2 regions of the Paenirhizobium cremeum genome follow, and region 2 is predicted to be linked to the other one. Evidence: riboswitches for the same ligand, from Rfam matches in the RefSeq annotation. Region 2 holds a riboswitch; the other holds the start of a gene.
What was found. Region 2 has a riboswitch for S-adenosylmethionine ahead of ACLBKR_RS00680 (O-succinylhomoserine sulfhydrylase). Riboswitches for the same ligand answer to the same signal wherever they lie in the genome.
Positions count from the first base shown of each region.

Region 1: linked by a shared signal. The riboswitch ahead of metA (homoserine O-acetyltransferase MetA) and the one ahead of ACLBKR_RS00680 (O-succinylhomoserine sulfhydrylase) in region 2 are both predicted to bind S-adenosylmethionine.

Region 1 covers NZ_CP180217.1:3,686,603-3,690,953, reverse strand. The annotation lists gene ACLBKR_RS17820 (vWA domain-containing protein) at 1-945, opposite strand, end outside; gene ACLBKR_RS17815 (GNAT family N-acetyltransferase) at 952-1,404, opposite strand; gene metA (homoserine O-acetyltransferase MetA) at 1,409-2,338, opposite strand; SAM riboswitch at 2,445-2,522, opposite strand; gene ACLBKR_RS17805 (NUDIX hydrolase) at 2,547-3,044, opposite strand; gene ACLBKR_RS17800 (AAA family ATPase) at 3,041-3,883, opposite strand; gene ACLBKR_RS17795 (thiamine diphosphokinase) at 4,117-4,351, shown strand, end outside.
Region 2 covers NZ_CP180217.1:133,945-138,295, forward strand. The annotation lists gene ACLBKR_RS00670 (Hsp33 family molecular chaperone) at 1-230, shown strand, start outside; gene apaG (Co2+/Mg2+ efflux protein ApaG) at 259-651, opposite strand; gene ACLBKR_RS00680 (O-succinylhomoserine sulfhydrylase) at 857-2,041, opposite strand; SAM riboswitch at 2,085-2,163, opposite strand; gene ACLBKR_RS00685 (2'-deoxycytidine 5'-triphosphate deaminase) at 2,237-3,334, shown strand; gene ACLBKR_RS00690 (ion transporter) at 3,308-4,117, opposite strand; tRNA gene ACLBKR_RS00695 (tRNA-Gly) at 4,285-4,351, shown strand, end outside.

The sequences.
Region 1 (4,351 bases), 630 kb from region 2:
CATCGAGGCGTCTCCGACGAAGATCAGGCGGTAATCGGGGCCATAGATTCGAATCACGTCCTCGGTCGCCATCACTTCGGAATGCCGGCGGCGATTGTCCTTCCATACCCGTTCATAGGGGCAGTTGTGGAAATAGAAGTAGTCCATGTGCCGGAATTCGGAGCGGGCGGCGGAGAAGAGTTCTTCGACGGTGTGGATGTGATCGTCCATGGAGCCACCGATATCGAAGAGCATCAATAGCTTGACGGTGTTGCGCCGTTCCGGCCGCGTCTTCACGTCGAGATAGCCGTGTTCGGCGGTGGAGCGGATGGTGCCGGCAAGGTCGAATTCATCGGCCGCACCTTCGCGGATGAACCGGCGGAGCCGTCTCAGCGCTACCTTGATGTTGCGGGTGCCCAGCTCAACCCCGTCGTCGAGATTGCGGAATTCGCGTTTGTCCCAGACCTTCACCGCCCGACGATGACGCGATGTATCCTGGCCAATGCGAATGCCTTCGGGATTGTAGCCATAGGCGCCGAAGGGAGAGGTGCCGGCGGTGCCGATCCATTTGGAACCGCCCTGATGGCGGCCCTTCTGCTCGGAAAGCCGCTGGCGCAGCGTTTCCATCAGCTTGTCGAAGCCGCCGAGAGCCTCGACCAGTTTCTTGTCTTCTTCCGAGAGATGCTTTTCAGCCAGCCGGCGCAGCCATTCCTCGGGGATCGGCACGGTCTCCACACCATCGGCACCCGTGACGGTTTCCAGTCCACCAAAGATCTCGGAGAAGATGCGGTCGAAGCGATCGATATGCCTTTCGTCCTTCACCAGCGCGGTGCGGGCGAGGAAATAGAAGGCTTCCGTGTCGAAATCGGCAAGCCCTGCTTCCATGCCTTCGAGAAGCGCCAGGAACTCCCGTAGCGTCACCGGGATACTCGCTTCCTTCAGTTTCAGGAAGAAAGGGATGAACATCGGGCCTCAGAAATTCTTCTGATAGACGAGGAAGGGGGTCTTTTCCGCGATCCGGTCGTAGAGCCGGCGCGCAGTGGCGTTGAATTCCTGCGTCATCCAGTAGACCTCCTTCGAGCCTTCCGCTCTCGCCTTCTCGTAGACGGCCTCGATCAGCGCGCGGCCGATGCCGGTGCCGCGGACCTCAGGGTCGGCATAGAGATCCTGAAGATAGCACACATTGTCGATATGCCAGCAGGAACGATGGAAGAGATAGTGCGCAAGGCCGGCGGGGCGGCCGTCGACCAGCGCAAGGAGACCGCGATATTCGCCCGGTGCCGAACCGGTCAGCCGGGCGAAGGTCGTCGCATAGATTTCCTCGGGCAGTTCGGTCTCGTAGAAGGCCAGATAGGCCTTCCACAAGCGCCGCCATTCCGCCTCGTCCGCTTTGGCGAGCGGACGGATCTCGGCGGTTCCCGCCATGGGCTCAGGTCTCCTTGCCGCTGCCGATGACTTCCAGATCGTAGGGTGTCGTCTGGTAGATCTCGTTGATCCAGTTTCCGAACAGCAGATGGGCATGGCCGCGCCAGCGGTTCAAGGGGGTGATCTCCGGATCGTTGTGCGGGAAATAGTCGTGCGGCATCTTGATCGGCACGCCGGAATTGACGTCGCGGAAATACTCTTCTCCGAGCGAGGTCGAGTCGTATTCGACGTGGTTGAACATGTAGAGCCGGTTGCCGCGCTTCTCATGCACGAGGCAGACCCCCATTTCATCCGATTCCATCAGGATCTCCAGTCCCGGGACCACGCTGATGTCCTCGCGGCGGACCTCGGTCCAGCGGGAGACCGGCACCTGGAAATCATCCGAGAAACCATTGAGGTAGATGGAGGAGGGCGCAAGATTGCGGTGGCGATAGACGCCGAAGGCCTTTTCCTTCAGCGTGTGCTTCGGCACCTCGTGGAAGTGATAGATCGCCGCCATTGCGCCCCAGCAGACGTTCATCGTCGAATGGACGTTGGTTTCCGTCCAGTCGAGGATCTTTTCCATCTCCGGCCAGTATGTGACTTCCTCGTAGGGCAGCGTTTCGACCGGCGCGCCGGTGATGATGAAACCGTCGAACTTGCGGTCCTTCACTTCCTCCCAGGTCTGGTAGAAGGAAAGAAGGTGCTCCTCCGGCGTGTTCTTGGCCTTGTGGCCGCCGATGCGCACGAGGGTTAGTTCGACCTGTAGCGGCGAGGCACCGATCAGACGGGCAAACTGTACCTCCGTCTTGATCTTGTTCGGCATGAGATTGAGCAGCCCGATCTGCAGCGGGCGGATATCCTGACGGATAGCGGCCGTTTCGGTCATGACCCGCACGCCCTCATGCACGAGGGTCTCAAAGGCGGGCAGGGTATCGGGTATCTTGATCGGCATGTTCGAACTCGACTTTCCGTGTCATGGCGGTCCGGACAGGCCCGGCACCGCGCACATACAAAAAAACCGGCAGCTTCCCATATCGCTACCGGTCCTCGGAAAGTTTCTCGAACTCGCCTCGGCCCTTTAGCGACTTATTTAACGTGGCTGCAAGCCGGCCGGCCAAATCACCACGAGGCCAGTCCTTTACGCCTGTCGGCGGCGTGAATCAACGGAAAAGGTTTTCGCGGTGCAGCGCGGGTGTCATCGTCTCCCCGCCGAGACAGGCAAGCGCTTCCGCCATGCCGTATCCGAGCCTTTGACGGGCCTCGTCCAGCCCGAGCCAGAAGAAACGGAAACGGATCGGCTCGCCGCCGCCGAAAGGCATTGTTTCCCAGTGAACCCATGTTTCGGCAGGCTTTTCCGGCAGCGCCACATGAAAATAGGAGCGCCGGTGGGTGATGAGCGATCCCTTTTGCTCGAAGCGGTGGTTGCATGTCTCGATCAGCCGGAACGGTGCCTTCGGCTCGAGCCCGGTTTCCTCGGCAAATTCCCTGAGGGCAGCGCGTTCGACGGTTTCCGGATGCTCCACAGTGCCGCCCGGAACCTGCAACGCGATTTCGGGAAAGTCCGGTTCGTCGAAAACGAGAAGGCGATCGCGCCAGGTGGCGTAGATCAGAACCTTGAATGCATTGGGTGTCCCGTGTGGCATAGCATCGCGTGTCATCGTCCCTCCCGTCTTGCCATGAAGGCGAGGCGTTCGAAGAGATGGACGTCCTGTTCGTTCTTCAGGAGCGCGCCGTGGAGCTTTGGCAGCGCCTGCTTCGGGTCGACGCGAAGGTCGGCGGGATCGACGTCCTCGGCGAACAGAAGGCGAATCCAGTCGAGCGCCTCCGAGGTCGACGGTTTCTTGCGCAGGCCCGGCGTCTCGCGGATCTCGTAGAACTGGGTGAGTGCCGCGCGGATCAGGTTCTGCTTCAGGCCGGGATAGTGGACCTCGACGATCCGTGCCAGCGTATCTGCATCGGGAAAGCGGATATAGTGGAAGAAGCAGCGGCGCAGGAAGGCGTCCGGCAATTCCTTCTCGTTGTTCGACGTGATGATGACGATCGGCCGGATCTTCGCCTTCACGGTCTCGCCGGTCTCGTAGACATGGAATTCCATGCGGTCGAGTTCCTGCAAAAGGTCGTTCGGGAACTCGATATCGGCCTTGTCGACCTCGTCGATCAGGAGCACGGTCTTCGTGTCCGCGGCGAAGGCCTGCCAGAGTTTGCCCTTGCGGATGTAGTTCTTCACGTCGTTGACGCGCTCGTCGCCGAGCTGGCTGTCGCGCAGGCGCGAGACGGCATCGTATTCGTAGAGCCCCTGCTGCGCCTTGGTGGTCGACTTGACGTTCCATTCGATCATGTCGAGGCCGAGGGCCGCGGCCACCTGTCGGGCAAGCTCGGTCTTGCCGGTGCCGGGTTCGCCCTTGACGAGAAGCGGACGCTCAAGCGCGATCGCCGCGTTGACGGCGACCATGAGGTCCTTGTCGGCGACGTAGTCGGCGGTGCCGGTGAATTGCATGGTTTTCTTTCCGTTTTTAGTCGGCGGGAAGGTAATGGGCGAGGAGTTGCGGTGCAAGGTGGACGTTGGTGGACGTTGCGTGTGGATCGCGGCCCCTCATCCGGCTGTCGCCACCCCCTCCCCGCTTGCGGGAGATGGTCAGGGTGAGGGGCAGTCCTCGCAATGGGCCGGTCGACGGACTGCCTTGTCGAAGCGCTTTCCCTTTGACGCAAAGATGCGCTATGGGCAGGGCCATGAGGAAAAACAGCTTCACCATCCTGCTCGGAGGGCCGCTCACCGGAACCGAACGCCTGATGACGGCGATCGCCGGAAGCCGGGTGATCGCGGCCGACGGCGGCATGCGTCATGCGGCGGCGCTCGGCCTTAAGCCCGAACTCTGGGTGGGCGATTTCGATTCCTCGCCGGAAGACCTGTCCAGGGATTTCCCCGATGTGCCGAAAATGCCCTATCCGGCGCAGAAGGCCGAGA
Region 2 (4,351 bases):
GGATCGAACGCCTGTTGTTCCGCCTGTTCCACGAGCGCGGCGTTCGGGTCTACGAGCCGCAGGCTGTCTATGATCGCTGCAGTTGTTCGCGTGAAAAGGTAAAAGGCGTGCTGAAGGGATTTTCCGAAGACGAGATCGCCTCCAGCTCTGAAGATGGCAAGATCAGCGTCACCTGCGAGTTCTGCTCGACAGTGTATCACTATGAGGCGGAAGAGGTTCGCGACGCCTGAGGAGACCGCTCTGCGGCCTGTTCAGAGGTCAGTTAAGGATGCGCTGCATGCCCGGTGCGTCGAGCGAGAAGGCGGGGATGGCGACGTCGAATTCGTCGCCGTCGTCCGTTTCCATCCGATAGTGGCCGAACATCATGCCGGATGGAGTGTCCAGCGGGCAGCCCGAGGAATACTCGTAGGTGTCGCCGGGCCGCAGACGCGGCTGTTCGCCGATCACGCCCGGTCCGCTGACCTCGTCGACCTGACCGTTCTGGTCGGTGATGTGCCAATAGCGATGGGTAAGCCGGACAGGCACCTTGGAATGATTGGCGATCACGATCCGGTAGCCCCAGACATAGCGGCTGTCATCCGGATCGGATTGCTCCTCCAGATAGTATGGCTCGACGCAGACCTCTATATCTCGTGTCAGGGCGCGATACATGCACCAGACCTTCTTAATGCCTCACTTACCATAGCTTACAGCAAGCGGCCCGGCTCTGGAATTCAATAATGCCGGAAAGGTTACCGGCTGCCTTGGGTAACGTCGTTAACGCTAATGGTTGCGCGGTGAAACCGTTCCGGGCGAATATGCTGGAACCGCCCGGAAGTGCCGCGTCGGCGGCCTTTTGGCCGCCGGGCTTGATGCCTCAGGCGGGTACCGACTTCAGCGCGCGGGCGAAATCTTCGAGAAGGTCGTCCGTGTCCTCGATGCCGCAGGAAAGACGCAGGGTGCCGCCGGAAATCCCGAGTTCGGCACGAGCCTCCTCGGTCAGGTTCTTGTGGGTAGTGGTGGCCGGATGGGTAATCAGGCTCTTGGCGTCGCCCAGATTGTTGGAGATCTTCACGACCTCAAGGGCATTCTGGAGCGCGAACGCGGCAGCCTTGCCGCCTTTGAGTTCAAGTGCGACAAGCGTCGAGCCACCCTTCATCTGCTTGGCGACGATATCGGCCTGCGGGTGATCGGCCCGACCCGGATAGATGACCTTGGCGATCTGCTTCTGCTCGGCCAGGAAATCGGCGATGCGCGCAGCGTTGCGGGCCTGCTGGCCGATACGCAGCGGCAGCGTCTCGACGGCCTTCAGCAGCGTCCAGGCGTTGAACGGCGACATGGACGGGCCGGTGTGGCGGAAATAGTCCTGGAAGTTCTCCTCGATCCATTCCTTGCTCGAAAGTACAACGCCGCCGAGGCAGCGCCCCTGTCCGTCGATATGCTTGGTCGCCGAATAGACGACGACATGAGCGCCGAGTTCGAGCGGCTTCTGGAACAGCGGCGTTGCAAAGACGTTGTCGACAACGACCTTCGCGCCGATCTGGTTGGCAAGCTTTGCCACCCCGGCAATGTCGACCACTTCGAGCGTCGGGTTGGTTGGGCTTTCGAGGAACATGACCTTGGTATTGGGACGGATCGCCTTTTCCCAGTTTTCCAGGAAGCGTCCGTCGACGAGCGTGCATTCGATGCCGTATTTGGGGGCGAGCGTTTCGACCACCCAGCGGCAGGACCCGAACAGGGCGCGCGCGGCAACGATATGGTCGCCTGCCTTCAACTGGCAGAGGATGGCGCCGGCGACGGCGGCCATGCCGGAAGCGGTGGCGCGGGCTTCCTCGGCGCCTTCGAGCAGGCACATGCGCTTTTCGAACATGTCGTTGGTCGGGCTGCCGTAGCGGGCATAGATGAAGCCGTCATCCTCGCCCTTGAAGCGGGCTTCCGCCGCCTCCGCCGTTTCGTAGACGAAGCCCTGGGTGAGATAGATCGCCTCTGAGGTTTCGCCGAACTGTGAACGGAGGGTTCCGCCATGCACCAGCTGTGTTGCCGGACGCCAGTTCTTGCTCATGCCATGCGCCTTTCAAAACAAAAAAACCGGTCGCAGGAAGCAGACCGGTTTCACCCCGGTCTCTTTAGCCATTTGTTTAACGTGGCTGCAAGCCGACCGGCCAAATCACCACGGGATAAGGCTGCATTACGCCTATCTCGGGCTTGCGTCAATTCCTTGAGTTTGGTTTTGTCGGCTCCGAAAAGGATGGGCAGAATGATGAGGAATTCGGGGATTTTGGCCGACCGTGCCATCGGCGCACTGTTCGGAGAAGGCCGGTTGAAGAGCGAGGTCATGCTCGACCACGACCAGATCCAGCCGGCGAGCCTCGATTTGCGTCTAGGCTCAAAGGCCATGCGTGTGCGTGCGAGCTTCATGCCGGGTCGCGCCCATACGGTTGCCGAAAAGCTCGAACGGTTGACGCTCCATGAGATCGACCTGAGTGAGGGAGCCGTTCTCGAGACTGGGTGCGTCTATATCGTACCCCTGATGGAAAGCCTCGACCTGCCGGAAGAAATCTCGGCGTCGGCGAACCCGAAAAGCTCGACCGGCCGGCTCGATATCTTTACCCGCGTGATGGTCGATCATGCCCAGGAGTTCGACAAGGTGCCTGCGGGTTACCGGGGACAGCTTTATCTGGAAATCAGCCCGCGGACGTTCCCGATCATTGTCCGGCGCGGCTCTCGCCTCTCCCAGATCCGCTTCCGCGTCGGGCATGCCCTGCTCAACGAGAAGGATCTGCTGGACCTGCACGCAGCCGAGACCCTTGTGGCGAGCGATGCTCCCAACGTTTCCGGCGGTGGCATCGCGCTCTCCATCGACCTAAGGGGTTCGGGCAGCGACGGATTGATCGGCTATCGCGGTAAGCATCATACCGCCGTCATCGATGTCGACCGCAAGGACGCACACGACATTCTGGATTTCTGGGAACCGCTCTACAGTCGTGGCGGCAACGAGTTGATCCTCGACCCGGACGAATTCTACATCCTCGTTTCGAACGAGGCGGTTCATGTCCCGCCGCTCTATGCGGCCGAGATGACACCCTATGATCCGCTGGTGGGAGAATTCCGCGTGCATTATGCCGGCTTCTTCGATCCCGGCTTCGGTCATGCGGCGGCCGGCGGTTCGGGCAGCCGGGCGGTGCTCGAGGTGCGCAGCCATGAAGTGCCCTTCATCCTCGAACATGGCCAGGTGATCGGCCGACTGGTGTATGAGCACATGCAGGAACACCCGCAGGGCCTTTATGGCGCCGGCGTCGGTTCGAACTATCAGGCCCAGGGCCTCAAGCTATCCAAGCACTTCCGCCGGGGTTGACCGTCCCTCGGCGCGTATCATGGCCACCTCGCGGCGAAGCGCCCGCAACTCGTCGAGGATCTGCCTTTGCTCTTCAGCCATCTTGTCCTGCGCATGCTGTGTCGGGATCTCGTGTTCGGCCTGCATCGAGGACACGATAATGCCGATGAACAGGTTGAGCACGGTAAATGATGTCGCGACGATGAACGGGATAAAGAACACCCAGGCAAGCGGGTGCAGCGCCATGACCGGTCGAACCACCTCGCTCGTCCATCCCTCGAGTGTCATCACCTGAAACAGTGTGAAGGCGGAGGTGGCGATCGAGCCGAAGAGATCGGGAAAATCCGCAGCAAACAGCTTTGTGGCCGCGACGGACGAGACATAGAAGACGAGGCCGAGCAGCAGGAAGATCGATCCCATGCCGGGAAGGGCGGAAAAAAGCCCGCCCACGACCCTGCGCATCGACGGAACCGCGGAGATCAACCGGAAGATCCGGATTACCCTCAGCGCGCGCAGGATGGAAATGCTCTCCGTCGCGGGGACAATCGAAATGGCGATGACGCCAAGATCGAAGATGCGCCACGGCTCGCGAAAGAAATCCCGGCGATAGACCAGAAGCTTTGCCACGAGTTCGAGCACGAAAAGGCCGAGCAGGAACTGATCCGCCCAATGCAGAAAATGACCGAAACGCGCCATCAGTTCGGGCGAGGTTTCAAGCCCGAGTGTCAGCGCATTGGCAAGGACCAGCGCGGTGATGGCGGATTCGAAGGCGTGGGACTCGATGAGCCGGCGCAAGGCATTCATGATGAAACCGTAGCAACAGAAAAGAGAGAATATCCGAAGCGCATCTTGGCGGCCCGAGGTTAATATCTTCCCTTGGAAATGATCTGTAGGGCACCCCGCGCGTTCGTCTCGTCCGCGGCTTTCACTCTTGACATGACGCTGTAACTGTTGGAACTGTGCGGGCCGTTGCGGGTGTAGCTCAATGGTAGAGCAGCAGCTTCCCAAGCTGAATACGAGGGTTCGATTCCCTTCACC